2 regions of the Sodalis sp. RH14 genome follow, and region 1 is predicted to be linked to the other one. Evidence: predicted binding sites of a transcription regulator. Region 1 holds the regulator's gene; the other holds the start of a gene.

Region 1 (7,530 bases):
ACCCCATATCTTCCAGCGCGCGCAGCGCGACTGATTTCCCTGAACCGGATCGACCGCTGACAATCATCAGCACCATGACGACTCCCCTCTGGTATTTTTATTGACCCATTGGCCACGCTTGCCGTAATCGCGCCAATGACTCCCCGCTGGTCGGTACAGCGCCGGGCAGGCAATCCGACCCGGCGCGTTAAGACCCGGCTTCCGTTTCCGTCATTATGGCATACAGCTCTTCATCGCTTTGCGCGGCGCGCAGGCGACGGCAGACCGTTTTATCGGCCAGGCGCTTGGCCACCAGGGCCAGGGTGTGCAAATGGGTTTTACACTGCTCGGCCGGCACCAATAGCGCAAACAGCAAATCCACCGGTTGGTTATCTATCGCATCAAAGGCAATGGGCTGCTCCAGGCGGATAAACACACCGACCGCGCGCAGGGTGTCTTCTTCCAGCTTGCCGTGCGGGATGGCGATACCGTTGCCGATACCGGTACTGCCCATGCGTTCACGGGTCAATACGGCCTCGAACACCACCTGCGGCGCCAGGTTGAGCTGCTTGGCCGCCAGCTCGCTGATAATTTCCAGCGCGCGCTTTTTGCTCTGGCAGTGGATGGAGCCGCGGGTGCACTCAAGGCTTAACACCGTGTTTATTTGCAAAGCTGTATCGTTAGTCATTTCATTTCACTTAAGGCGCTTGTTTCACCTTTAAGACTCATCGGCCCGTTATCGTACGGATAACGAGCCGATGTGAGGTTAGGTAGCGATAATGGCTACAGTGAATTCAGTACTGTTTCAGTTTCTCTTTATGTTTGTTCAACTGGCGCGTCAGCTTGTCGATCAGCAAATCGACGGCGGCATACATATCGTCCGCCTCTGACGTCGCGTGCAGCTCACCGCCGTTGACATGGATCGTCGCTTCGGCAATCTGCTGGACTTTTTCGATCTTCAGAACAATATATACCTGATTGATCCGGTCGAAGTATTGTTCCAGCTTGGAAAATTTCGTCGTCACGAAATCGCGCAAAGCATCGGTGATTTCAACGCGCTGTCCGGTAATATTCAGCTGCATAGTGTCTTCCTTCTCTGTAGAGGTCAAACCATTTGCTTACGCTGGTTTGACGGCGGGATGGACAAAGACTCTCGGTATTTTGCCACGGTTCGCCGCGCCACCATAATGCCCTGATCGGAAAGCAGGGTGGTCAGCTTGCTATCGCTTAGCGGCTTCGCCGGGTTTTCCGCGGCGATTAATTTTCTCACCAGCGCACGAATGGCCGTAGAAGACGCTTCGCCTCCCCCCTCGGTATTGACGTGGCTGGAGAAAAAATATTTCAGTTCAAAAATGCCGCGCGGGCTGTGCAGATATTTTTGCGTCGTGACGCGGGATATCGTCGATTCGTGCATCTCCACCGCCTGGGCGATATCCGCCAGCACCATGGGCCGCATATACTCCTCTCCCTGATCGAAAAACGCCTGTTGCTGCTCCACGATGCAGCGGGTCACTTTTAACAGCGTGTCATTACGACTTTCCAGGCTTTTGATCAACCAGCGCGCTTCCTGCAAATGGCTGCGGATAAATTGTCCGTCCGAGTCATTGCGGGTGGTATTGCCGAGCGCGGCGTATTGCTGGTTGATTTTAAGATTGGGAATGCTGTCGGTATTGAGCTCCACCGTCCAGCGATTATGCACCTTGCGCACCAGGACGTCCGGGATGACATATTGCGATTCGGTGGTATTGATTGACTGGCCGGGCCGGGGATCGAGGGATTGGATCAGCGCCATGGCGGATTTCAGCACGTCTTCCTTTAGGCGGGTGGATCGCAGCAGGCTGCGGAAATCATGGCTGGCCAGCAGATCGAGATAGTCGCTGACGATAAGCCTGGCTTCGTTCAGGTAAGGGAAATCCTTCGACAGCTGCGATAGCTGGATCAGCAGGCAATCCCGCAGATCCCGCGCCGCCACGCCCACCGGATCAAAGCGCTGCACGCGTTTTAATACCGCTTCCACTTCGTCCATGGTGACGCTGTCGTCGCCGATGCACTCGAGGATATCTTCCAGCGGCACCGTCAGGTAACCGGTTTCATCCACCGCGTCGACGATGGAGGTGGCAATGGCGATATCGGTATCGGAAAACGGCGTCAGCTCCACCTGCCACATCAGGTAATCCTGCAGGGTCTGGATGGTTTCGCCCTGGTAAATCGGCAGTTCTTCGTCGCGGTAGTCGGTGCCGGTGCCCGAGGGCGTGCCCGCCGAGTACATTTCGTCCCAGGTGGCGTCAAGCGGCAGTTCTTCCGGCATGTCCTTCTGCTCCATCGCCTCGCGGGTATCAAGCGATTCGCTGTCGGGTACGTCGTGTGAGTCTATTTCTTCATGGACATCGGTTTGCTCAAGTAAGGGGTTGCTTTCCAGCGCGGTTTGAATCTCCTGCTGAAGTTCAAGCGTAGACAGTTGCAGCAGGCGTATTGCTTGCTGTAACTGCGGAGTCATGGCGAGTTGCTGACTAAACCTGAGTTGCAAACCTTGCTTCATATAATGCGTCAATTAACCTCTTGGGGCTTTCACTTCAGGACACCTTATCAGAGGCGGAACTCTTCGCCCAGATAAACACGCTTCACCTGCTCGTCCTGAAGGATTTCGGCGGGTGTGCCATGGGCGATAAGATGTCCCTGGCTTACGATATAGGCGCGCTCGCAGACGTCCAATGTTTCGCGTACGTTATGATCGGTAATCAGCACGCCCAGGCCGCTATCGCGCAGATGTTCAATGATTTTCTTGATATCGATGACGGAAATCGGGTCGACGCCGGCAAAGGGCTCGTCAAGCAGGATGAATTTAGGGTTGGCCGCCAGGGCGCGGGCAATTTCCACCCGCCGCCGCTCGCCGCCGGATAATGATTGCCCCAGGTTATCGCGCAGATGGGCGATATGGAATTCTTCCATCAGCGCATTGGCGCGGTCGTCGCGCTGCGAAGCGCTGAGATCGTTTCTGATCTGCAATACCGCCATCAGGTTATCAAACACGCTCAGGCGGCGGAAAATCGACGCTTCCTGCGGCAGGTAGCCGATGCCGCGCCGGGCGCGGGTATGCAACGGCAGCAGGCTGATATCGTCGTCATCGATAATAATGCGCCCGGCGTCGCGCTGGATGATGCCGACCACCATGTAGAACGTGGTGGTCTTGCCGGCCCCGTTCGGCCCCAGCAACCCGACGATTTCCCCTGAGCTGACCTTGAGGCTGACGTCTTCCACCACATGTCGGCCCTTGTAGGCTTTAGCCAGGTTTTCTGCGATTAATGTTGCCATGGGTTCAATTACTCTTATTTAGTGCCGGATTTGGGCGCCTTGGGCGCTGAGGACGCTTTGGGTGCCGCGCCCGCCGGGTTCTTATCCTGCAGCTGGGACGGCACCAATACGGTGGTGACCCGTTTGCCCTTGTCGCTGAAGGCTTCCATTTGCTGTTGTTTAACCAGGTAGGTGATGCGATCGCCCTTGACGTTGCTGTCGAGCTGTTCGAGATAAGCGTCGCCGGTCAGCACCACAAAATCGTTGGCCAGCTCATAGCGGACCTTTTGCGCATGGCCCTTCACCGGCTTGCCGTTGTCCTGCATCTGGTAAAACGTCACCGGATTGCCGTAACCCTCGACCACTTCCTTGCCCTGTTCGCCGTTGGGGCGGGTGATGACCACTTTGTCCGCCCGGATGTCGATGGAGCCTTGTTTGACCACCACCGTACCGGTAAGGGTGACGACATTGGTCTGCATATCGACGGCCTGCTGCTCGGAATCAATATTGATCGGCTGGTCGGTATCGCCGGTCAGCGCCAGGGCATTGGCGCTCGCCAGCAGCAGCGCGCCGGCCGCAAAAACGTAACAGATGTTATTTTGGATTTTGGATTTCATAAGAGGTCTTAACCTTTTCAATCAGCTCGGCAGTCTTGTTCCGCAGGTTTCCGCGCATTTTCATGCCTTTAGAGTTAAATCCGATGCCATATAGGGTCACCTCGTCATCGGAGGAAACATCCTGCGTAACAAGATTCACCACCGCGTTATCGGTTCTGATACGCTGCAGTTGTGAGGTTTCGGTCAGACTGTCAACCTGAACATGGCCGTATAAATAAAGCATTTTATCATTGGTCAGCTTGGCCCGATCGGACCGGACTGTCCAGGTGGCGACTTTATTCTCATCGTACATCGTCGCCACCGGCTGGGTAAACCAGCTAATCTGCTCGACGGCGAAGTGCTCGACGTGCTCGGAGATCAAGCGATAATTCATGGCGCCCAACGGATTGTATACCAGGGTAATGGTATGTTCGCTCTGGTAGGTGGGTTCGCCGGCATCGGGCGCCACCGCGTTCTGGCTGCCGTCGTTATCGGTCAGGTTCAGGCCGATTAGCACCAGGACCACCAATACCAGCAGTAGGGTGACCCACCATCTTGTTTTACTCATACCGACTGCCCTTTGGCATCATCAAGCTTCCCTTGCGCCAGCAGAATTAAATCGCAGATTTCGCGAACCGCGCCGCGACCGCCGGCAATATGCGTCACATAATCGGCCAACGGCAGCAGCAAAGGATGCGCGTCCGCCACGGCGACGCTTAATCCCACCCGCGACATCACCGGCCAATCAATAAGATCATCGCCGATATACGCGGCCTGATCCGCTGTTAAAGATAGTTTAACCAATAGATCCTCAAAGGCCAAAAGCTTATCCGACCGGCCCTGGTAGAGATGGGAGATCCCCAGGGTACGCGCGCGATCTTCCACCAGTTGGGCGGACCGGCCGGTAATAATAGCGACCTCGATGCCGGATGTCAGTAAGCATCGGATGCCGTAGCCGTCGCGGACGTTAAACGCCTTGAGCTCCTCGCCCTGGTTGCCTTGGTAGATAAAGCCGTCCGACAGGACGCCGTCCACGTCGCACACCAGCAGCCGGATATCCCGGGCGCATTGCAGTATCCGCTGGTCGACCGGGCCGTAACAGGTCGCGATAAGGGTGGTCTCTTGCATGGCGGGTTTCCTTGTTAAATAACGCCGGCTCGCAGCATATCATGCATATGCACCACGCCCATAAGCCGGTTCTGGTCGGCCACCAGCACCGAGGTGATATGGCGCGACTGCATCAGGTTAAGGGCGTCGACCGCCAGGGTATTGGGCGTCACCCGGATACCGCCGGCGGTCATCAGGTCGGCGATGCGCGCCTGGTTTAAATCCACGCCCATATCGAACACCCGGCGCAAGTCGCCGTCGGTAAAAATGCCGGCGATATTCAGCTTATCGTCGCATATCACCGTCATGCCGAGATTTTTACGCGTGATTTCCAGCAGGGCGTCGCGTAATGACGCATCCCGCGGCGTCACCGGGATTTCTTCGCCGCTGTGCATGATATCGGTCACCCGCAGCAATAGTTTACGGCCCAGCGCGCCGCCGGGGTGGGACAGGGCGAAGTCTTCGGGGGTAAAGCCGCGGGCCTGCAGCAGCGCCACCGCCAGCGCGTCGCCCATCACCAGGGCGGCGGTGGTGCTGGTGGTGGGAGCCAGGCCCAGCGGGCACGCTTCCAGGGGCACGTGGACGCAGATATGGATATCCGCCGCCTTGCCCATGGCGCTGGCCGGATTGCCGGTCATGCAGATAAGCGGGATCTGCAGGCGCTTGAGCACCGGAATCAGCGCCAGGATTTCATTGGATTCGCCTGAGTTGGACAAGGCGATGACGATGTCCTGGGCCGATACCATGCCCAGATCGCCATGGCTGGCCTCGCCGGGATGGACAAAAAAGGAGGGCGTGCCGGTGCTGGCGAAGGTCGCCGCCATCTTGCGGCCGATATGGCCCGATTTGCCCATCCCCATCACCACGACTTTGCCGCTGCAATAAAATATTTTTTCGCACGCGCGGCGAAAATCGTCGTTGATATATTGATCAAGCTGCGCCAGGCCTTCACGCTCGGCGGCGAGGACCTGTTTACCTGCTGCCGGGAAATCAAAATCCGGCGCTAACGACAAATGTGACATAACGTATCCTGATGCGCCCGGCAGCGTCCGCGGGCTAAATAAACAACACCGTAACATAGGCGGCAAAACCACATAATAACAGAGCGCCCATGCCAGAGTTGATCCTACGGCGCTTTCCCAGGCAAAAGGCGGTTAATATAATGCTTGCCGCCAGCATAACCCAATAATCGCGGGTAAACGCCAGCGGATTGAACCGGCCGGGCGAAAGCAGGGCCGGCACGCCCAGCACCAGCAGGCTATTGACGATATTGGAACCGATGAGATTGCCCAGGGCAATATCGTTTTCCCCTTTCAGGGCGCCGGCGATAACGGTTGCCAGTTCGGGCAGGCTGGTGCCGAAGGCCACCACCGTCAGGCCGATCACCAACTCGCTTACCCCCAGATGCCGGGCCACCACGCCCGCGTTATCAATCACCATATGCGCCGATATGGGCATGATGATAAAGGCCAGCGCCAGCCACAGCACCGCCACGGTTGTGCCGCTATCCGGCGTGTCCTGCGGCAGCTCAGCCAGCCGTTCGCGGGTCAGGCTGTCGTTGCCGGCGCTCTGCGCCCGGCGGGTCAGGGCGATCATGGCGGCAATATACCCTATCGCCGCCAGCAACAGTATTATACCATCCAGGCGGCCCAGGGCGCGATCCGCCAGCGCCAGGCCGCACAGCGCGGTGGCGAGCAGCAGCAGCGGCAGCTCGCGCCGCACGATGTCCGAATGGAAGGCCATGGGACGGATCAGCGCCGCGCCGCCGACGATCAATAAACTATTGATCACATTGGAACCAAGGATATTGCCCACGGTCATATCGAGTTGATGATTCAGCGCGGCGGTGACCGCGATCAGCAGTTCGGGCAGGGACGTGCCCAATGCGACGATGGTGCAGCCCACCAGCCAGGGCGCCATACCCAGCGACCGGCCGATCACGGCAGCACTGTAAACCAATCTATCCGCGCCATAAACCAGTAGAATAAGACCAATAACTAATAATGACGTGGCAAAAAACATATGAAGTCCTTGATGTGAAAGAATCCTGGGCCGCCGTCGCCACCGCCGCTTCCCGGGCGGAAGGGTAAGGATGCCGGCAACCGGCGCGCGTCTTAATTTTGACTGCCCGCGGGCCAAAAGTAAAACATCGGCTATTGATCCTATCTTACCGCCGCCAGGGTAATTTTATGTAAAAGTTCGATGAATCGGTCCTATTGCTTTAATATCTAGGGCAATGGGCTTTAAGTGGGCAAGATATGGGCAGTAATGACATGAACCAGACGGAGCATTTGGTCGATATCCGCGGATTGAGCTTCCGGCGCGGCAATCGGCCGATATTCGACAACATCACCCTGCAGGTGCCGCGGGGAAAGATCACCGCGATCATGGGGCCGTCGGGTATCGGTAAAACCACCCTGTTACGCCTGATTGGCGGCCAGCTGCCGCCCGACAGCGGCGAAATTTGGTTTGACGGCGACAATATTCCCTCCTTATCGCGCGGGCGGCTATACGAGGTGCGCAAAAAAATCAGCATGCTGTTCCAGTCCGGCGCCCT
Region 2 (7,530 bases), 2.1 Mb from region 1:
GCTACCATGGGTGGGTTAATGACCCGGCATCGGCGATTAATTTACAGATGAATGAATTAATCGACCATATTGCATCTTATGTGGTCATTTTTAAGCTTAAACATCATAATGAAAGCGATTTGGTCGATCATGTAGAAACCTTCCTAGACGATACTTTTACCTTATTTAGCAGCTACGGTATCAATAATCTGGATGTGCAACGGTGGCGCAAAAGCCGTTCACGGCTATTCGGAACTTTCTCAGAGACTGAACTCTGTATTTCCTGAAATAGTAAATGATATTTTAACATATGAGAGAACCCAAAAGGCCAATATGAACAAGATCGATTATTTAATGCGGTTACGCAAATGCAGAACCCTGGAGACGCTGGAGCGGGTGATAGAGAAAAACAAATATGAACTGTCCGACGACGAACTGGAGATATTCAACTCTGCGGCCGACCATCGTCTCGCGGAACTGACCATGGACAAACTCTATGATAAAGTTCCGGTGTCGGTCTGGAAGTATGTTCGTTAAACAGCCATTAAGTGATACTTAATATCAACATTAATAAAAATTTATGTTCATATAGGTGTATTTATCACTCCTTTTTTATCACCGGCTATTCCGTGTTGTGACGCAGATTATCGCGCTCCCCAAGTGTAAACGTGCGCTCTTATGCGTGTTGACGCGCCCCGGGCATGTCCTGGATTGGTAATAAAAACACGAATAAATATGCCATAGCAGCTATCACGGCGTAATGCCGGATAGCCAGTGCTTTATTTTAATAGACGCTATTATGCAAGGTATTCCATCCTTTAATTTTTCCCGGCAATATATCAACGGACGTTATTTCATCGACAAGCGCCATAGAACATCCTATTGGCCCGGGCTATCGACTAATTAATAACGGCGGCTGGTTGAAAAAACAGCGGACCTGGCATCCATAAAGAAGCATTGATGAAAAATGGGAGAATAATGGTGGGGCGTTTGATTGGGTGGAGGCCCCGCCAGCAACATCCCGGCACACACGTCGCCTGCTACGGCTGCTTCCTTCCGGACCTGACCGAGTTCACAAGTTAGTGTTGCGGGAGCACCAACGGGGCCTCCATTGACGGCTCGTTTTTCCCGAGCGCGGGGCATTATCAATGATGCCCCGCGCAATTGCAAGCCGATACGCGCCAAGCGCTGTTTTCTTGGGCAATCGCCATCCGCGCCGTGGCCCTGCCCTATTTTAAATCCTTTTTGACCCTGCCGGGTTATGCCAATATGCTGCCTTGGGCTTAATGAATTCTGTGCCATACGATGAATGAACCAATTGATACGTTTCGCCAGCGGGTATTCCAGATTGTCGCCGCCATTCCTTCCGGCCACATTGCCACCTATGGCGATGTGGCCCGGCTGGCGGGATCTCCGCGCGCCGCCAGGCAGGTCGGGGGCATACTGAGCCGGTTGCCCGCGGGTAGCCGCCTGCCATGGCATCGGGTGGTTAACCGGCACGGCGGCATTTCACTGCCAGGCGAGGGTTATGAACGGCAGAGAACCGCCCTGGAAGCGGAGGGCGTGGAATTCGGGCGCGGCGGTAATATCGACTTGTCCCGCTATCGCTGGGTCTTGTAAAACGCCGGCCAGGCTGGAACAGCGGGCCAGGGAGAGGAGAGGCCGCGACACGTTAAATACCTTAGTCTTGGCGGGGATGATGATTTGTCGCCATGGCGCTAGGGCGTGAGCGCGTCTCACCTCCCTGTGAGACACTCAACCTATCGCCACCAGAGGCGTTGTTCAGTGTTGTTCAGTAACGTCTCAAGCCGTTGTGCCCAGGCACGCGACGCTTTAGCCGGCATAAACGCCGCCAACACCGCGGCGTTTAGCACCATCCCAAGAGACCTTACAACTGGTTAGGCGCGGGAACACTGCTGGCCGGCGCCACCTGGGTGGGAGAGGTCAGCGGCACGGTAGATGCCGCCGCGGCGCGTGTCGGCATGGCCACGGCTTCCACCGGCACCAGCGTCAGATCCTGTTTGGTGCCGCCGTTGTTGATAACCGTCTTCACCTGCTCGGTAATAAACATTAACCGGCCATCGACGGTAATCGCCGCGCTTAGCAGGATGCGCGCATTGGGCTGTATTTGCGCCGGATTAAACGGCAACACAAAGCTGAACGGCGCCTGCTTACCTTCCGTGCGTACCACACGTTGCGCAATGACGGTAGACGGCGTATCGCTTATCGAGGCATCGGACAGCGTTACGGTCAATACCGCGTCGGGAGGCAATGCGATCCGTTGCCTGATCCAAACGGTGCCGGAAACGCTGGGTTGCCTTAACGCTTCGGCTTGTTCAGCGGTGCCCGGGGTTTTGAACGCCGGGGTAGCCACCTGATGGCCTTTATCAGCGCATCCCGCCAAGGTGACCGCTAGCGCAGCGCCACCTACTACTTGCCAGAGTTTCATGATTTATCTCTCCTTCTTATTATTAGCTCATCATTTCACCGATACCAAGCGGCGGTGAAGTCTTGGTGGCTGAACCACCTAATGATTTAATCATGGCACAGAATCCTGATATTTTCCTGTCGGTTGCATTCGCACCGGACACGTTTGCGGTTATGCTCATTAAAGCGGGCTGTCATGGCCGGCCTGGGAGGTTCGGTGCCCCGACGCTATGCCGGCACCCGTCATGCGTTTACCCGCAGTGAAGACCCTGGTTACTGGAGCGTAGTTATGACCCGTAAAATCGATCATCTATTGAATCTGATCACCCTGGAAAAGCTGGAGGAAGGCCTTTTTCGCGGTCAAAGCGAGGATTTGGGCCTGCCGCGGGTCTTCGGCGGGCAGGTGGTGGCCCAGGCTTTGTACGCCGCGCGGCAGACGGTCCCCCCGGCGCGGCATGTCCATTCCTTTCACAGCTATTTTTTACGCCCAGGCGACGTCAGCTTGCCCATTGTCTATCAGGTGGCCGAGCTGCGCGACGGCAACAGTTTCAGCGCCCGTCATGTCAGCGCCATTCAGCAGGGCCTGCCGATATTTTACCTGACGGCCTCGTTTCAGGCGGAAGAAACGGGCTTTGAGCACCAAAGCCCGATGCCCCAGGTGCCCGCCCCCGAGGGGTTGCCCTCGGAGCGGGATATCGCGCTGCCTCTGGCCGCCGGCCTGCCCGAGCCGCTGCGGCGAAAACTGACCGGTGAAAAGCCGATAGAAATGCGTCCGGTTGTTTTCCATAACCCGTTTAAAGGCGCCGTGGAAAAACCCGTGCGTTATGTTTGGCTGCGGGCTGCGGGCACACTGCCGGATGACCGTGAATGCCATCAATTCCTGCTGGGCTACGCGTCCGATTTTAACTTCCTGCCCACAGCGCTCCAGCCGCATGGCGTGGGGTTTCTTGAGCCCGGGGTGCAAATCGCCACCATTGATCATTCGATGTGGTTCCATCGCCCTTTTCGTTTTGACGATTGGCTGTTATATGCGATAGAAAGCCCTTCGGCGTCCGGCGCGCGGGGATTTGTGCGCGGACAGATTTTCCGCCGCGACGGGGTGCTGGTAGCCTCGACGGCGCAGGAAGGCGTGATGCGGCACCATGGGGTGTGAACCCACCCGGCCCGCCCGGCGCTTTGCGCAAATGAAAACAGGGGCGATAAATCGCCCCTGCTGATTTTCCATGGCCGGTTATCGTGCCCCGGCGCTGCATAGAAAATTATTCGTTATAGGCATTTTCGCCATGGCTGTTGACGTCCAGGCCTTCGCGTTCCTGTTCTTCGGACACACGCAGCCCCACCACCATATCGGCAATCTTGAAGCCGATAAAGGCCACGACGCCGGACCAGACCAGACAGACGATCACGCTGAACAGCTGAACCCAGAGCTGGTGCCCCATGGTAACACCCTGAGCGTAACCCACGCCGCCGAGCGAGGCGGAAGTGAATACGCCGGTCAGCAGGCAGCCTACGATACCGCACACGCCGTGCACGCCGAATACGTCGCAGACATCATCCACCCGCAGCCATTTTTTCAGGGCAACCACACCCCAAAGCCCGGCTACGCCGCCCACCAGGCCAATGACCAGTGCGCCACCGACGCCGACGGTGCCGGCGGCAGGAGTGATGGCGACCAGACCGGCGATACAACCGGAGCAGGCGCCCAGCAAGGAAGGCTTGCCGCGCAGCATCCACTCAACAAACACCCAGGACAGGATGGCGCCGGCGGTAGCCATGACGGTATTGAGGAAAGCCAGTGCGGCAATTTCGTTGGCAGCGCTGGCGGAACCGGCGTTGAAGCCGAACCAGCCGACATACAGGATCGCGGTACCGGTAAAGACCATCGGCAGGTTATGCGGCTTAAACGCTTCCTTGCCGAAACCTGAGCGTTTGCCCAGCATATAGGCACCCACCAAACCGGCACTCGCCGCATTGATATGAACGACAGTACCCCCGGCGAAGTCCAGCGCGCCCTGCGCCGCCAGATAACCGCCTGCCCAAACCATATGCGCCATCGGCAGGTAGGAAAAGGTCAGCCATACCAGCACAAAAATCAGCACCGCGGAGAAACGAATACGTTCCGCCAGGGCGCCGACAATCAGACCGACGGTAATACAGGCAAACGAACATTGAAACGCGACGTGGATCAGTTGATAGAACGTACCGGTCAGCGCCGTCAGCTCAATATTCTTCAACATGGTCCAACCGAACCCGCCGAAAAACGGATTGCCCTCGCTAAAGGCCAGGGAGTAACCGTAAATCAGCCACAGCACGCAGACCATGGCGAAGGTGACCGCAACCTGGGTCAACATCGACAGCACGTTTTTGGCGCGCAGCAGGCCGCCGTAAAACAAGGCAATCCCCGGTAAAGTCATAAACAGCACCAAAGCGGTGCTTATCATCATAAAAGCGTTATCGGCCTTGTCAGCAACAGGCGCTGCGGCCATGGCCCATGTCGGCAACAATGCTACTGCGCCGAGGCTGGTCAATGAGACAAGTTTCTTCATTTTCATTCATCCCTATCCACAAAATTCGCGCGTGTGTGTCGTTAAAGTGCTGCTTCGTCGGTCTCTCCGGTACGAATCCGGATGACCCGTTGTAGCTCAGCAACAAAAATCTTGCCGTCGCCGATCTTTCCGGTATACGCCGCTTTACTGATGACATCGATAACTTCATCTAGCTGATCGTCGGCAATGGCGATATCAATTTTTACCTTGGGCAGGAAATTAACGCTGTATTCGGCCCCGCGATACAGCTCTGCATGGCCCTTTTGCCGTCCAAAGCCTTTGACCTCGGTGACCGTCAGCCCTTGAATGCCCACAGCAGAAAGCGCTTCTCGCACGTCTTCTAATTTAAATGGTTTAATCACCACGGTTACCAGCTTCATATGTTCCCCCTCAAGAATTTGGATCTGAACTCGCGATCGCTACGCCTGAGTAAAGCAAAGCATGTGCCACAAATGTTTTGAAATAGAAATTTACCGTTGGACGCCCGCCGATACAGCAAAACCCGCCTCAGGCGCAGCATTGGCTCCGACGACGCGCAAAAATACACCAGCGAGGCGCACTGTATTAGTGCGCTACGCCAGATTACGGTGCAGAAGGGGGAATATCGGCGCCGGGATGCTCAATCCCGGTGCGCGCTGCGCTTAAGCGCCCAGCATGCTTATCCGCGGCTACCCACGGGCGGCACATCCGTCGCACATCGTCAGCCGTGCCCCGCGCCGGCCACCCTGACGTCGGCGGCGAGCGCCCTGCCGGCCTGCTGCAGTTGATACATCTGGAAATAGCGGCCCCGCTGCGTTAACAACGCCTCGTGGGAGCCCCGCTCCACCGCTTCGCCACGGTGGAGCACCAGAATTTCGTCAGCCTCGACAATGGTGGATAAGCGGTGCGCGATAACCACCAGGGTGGTCTGGTGGCGGATAGCCGCCAACGCCCGCTGGATCGCCTGCTCGGTGCCGGAGTCGATATTGGCGGTGGCCTCGTCGAGGATCAGGATTTGCGGAGTGAGGACCAGAACCCTGGCCATGGCCAGCAGCTGTTTTTGCCCGACCGACAGGGTATTGCCCTGCTCGCCGAGGCCGGCGTGGATGCCGCCCGGCATGGATCTGACCAGTTCCGCCAGTTGCACCTGTTCCAGGGCATGCCAGGCCCTGGATTCGCTGATATCACGCCCCAGGGTAATATTGGTGAATACAGTGTCCGCCATGACCACCGGGTCCTGCTGGACGATGGCGACGCCTTGTCTGAGCACCCGGTGCGACAGGCTGGCGATGGGCCGGCCGTCAAGCAATAGCGCACCCTCGCTGATGGGATAATAGCCCATCATTAAATTGGCCAGGGTGCTTTTACCGCTGCCGGTATGCCCCACCAGCGCGATAAAGCGCCGGGATGGCACCGACAGGGAAATATGCCGCAATACCGGCGTGGCATCGCGGTAGGAAAAGCTGAGGTCGCGAATATCAATACGTCCGCTGCTCAAGGGCCGGTCGTCGTCGCCGTACTGCTGCCGGTCGCCGTCCATCAGTTCAAAGATGCGCTCGCCCGCCACCACGGCCTGTTGCAGCATCGATTGCTGGGTGGTCAGTTCAATCAGCGGCTCATTTAAGCGGCCGAGATAATTGATAAAGGCATACAGTACCCCGACCCCGACGGTGCCCGCCGGGCTGAAGCTAAACAGCATCAGCAGGCCGCATAATACCAACGCCGACAGCAGGCTCAGGAGCGGGCGCAGCAAAAAGCCCTCAAGCCTCAGGGTCTGCATCCGCGCCAGGTAATGGGCGTGGCTGGCTTGCGCCAGCCGTTGGCCGAAACGCCCCTGCTGGCGAAACTGCTGGATGACGCTCATGCCGCTTATCGCTTCATTAAAGCCATTGTTGATATCCGCCAGATAGGCGCGCAGGCGACGCACGATCGGGGTGCTGAAATGCTGATACACCGTCATTACCAGCGCCACCACGGGGAAGATCACCATCGAAATGGCGGCCATGCGCCAGTCCAGCATAAACATCGCAATAAGCATGGCGCCCACCAGGGCGATACAGCGCAGCACCGTCGCCATCACCGTGACGTAAAGATCCTTGACCACCTCGGTATCATTGGTCACCCGCGAGATAAGCTGGCCCACCGGCTGGGTATCAAACGCGCTCAGCGGCTGGCGCAGCGCGGCATCCATGACCTCGGTGCGCAGTTGCTGCACCACGTCGAGCGCCGTTTGGTTGAACAACAGCGCCTGGTAGTAGCGCAGGGACGCGGACACCATCTGCAGGGCGATATAACCCAGTGCCAGCCCGGTCACCAGCAGCGGCGGAAAGGTTTTCAGCGGTACGACCCGGTCGATAAAAAAGCTGATCACCACCGGGCCGGCGACTTCCGCGCCGGCCGCCAGCCACAGCATGACCACCGCCAGCGTCAGCGGTTTGCGGTAAGGCCGGCTGTAGGCCAGCAGCCGTTTCAGCGTCGGCCACAGGGTTTGCCATTTACGCATCGGCCGCCTCCTGCCCGTCCGGATCGGCGCTGAGCGCTGCTTCCAACTGCTGGTAGCGGAACATATCCCGATACCAGCCCTCTTCCTGCAGCAGAT

The links. The regulator sigma-54, encoded in region 1, starts transcription at its own class of promoters, with help from an activator protein. The targets are predictions, from matches to a motif close to GTTGGCACANNTTTCGCTNT.
Positions count from the first base shown of each region.
Region 2: a site for sigma-54 is predicted at 5,384-5,403, ahead of glnK (P-II family nitrogen regulator). Genes of this name have one in related genera too.

Region 1 covers NZ_CP178739.1:5,093,129-5,100,658, reverse strand. Annotated here, with positions in the region: gene rapZ (RNase adapter RapZ) at 1-76, opposite strand, end outside; gene ptsN (PTS IIA-like nitrogen regulatory protein PtsN) at 188-667, opposite strand; gene hpf (ribosome hibernation promoting factor) at 774-1,061, opposite strand; gene rpoN (RNA polymerase factor sigma-54) at 1,085-2,518, opposite strand; gene lptB (LPS export ABC transporter ATP-binding protein) at 2,566-3,291, opposite strand; gene lptA (lipopolysaccharide ABC transporter substrate-binding protein LptA) at 3,306-3,887, opposite strand; gene lptC (LPS export ABC transporter periplasmic protein LptC) at 3,865-4,434, opposite strand; gene kdsC (3-deoxy-manno-octulosonate-8-phosphatase KdsC) at 4,431-4,994, opposite strand; gene kdsD (arabinose-5-phosphate isomerase KdsD) at 5,009-5,995, opposite strand; gene ACL2XQ_RS23175 (calcium/sodium antiporter) at 6,030-6,995, opposite strand; gene mlaF (phospholipid ABC transporter ATP-binding protein MlaF) at 7,247-7,530, shown strand, end outside.
Region 2 covers NZ_CP178739.1:1,185,605-1,193,134, reverse strand. Annotated here, with positions in the region: gene tomB (Hha toxicity modulator TomB) at 1-266, shown strand, start outside; gene ACL2XQ_RS05250 (HHA domain-containing protein) at 313-516, shown strand; RNA gene ffs (signal recognition particle sRNA small type) at 985-1,081, opposite strand; gene ACL2XQ_RS05240 (MGMT family protein) at 1,285-1,599, shown strand; gene ACL2XQ_RS05235 (YbaY family lipoprotein) at 1,868-2,428, opposite strand; gene tesB (acyl-CoA thioesterase II) at 2,696-3,559, shown strand; gene amtB (ammonium transporter AmtB) at 3,666-4,952, opposite strand; gene glnK (P-II family nitrogen regulator) at 4,994-5,332, opposite strand; gene ACL2XQ_RS05215 (SmdB family multidrug efflux ABC transporter permease/ATP-binding protein) at 5,653-7,434, opposite strand; gene ACL2XQ_RS05210 (SmdA family multidrug ABC transporter permease/ATP-binding protein) at 7,427-7,530, opposite strand, start outside.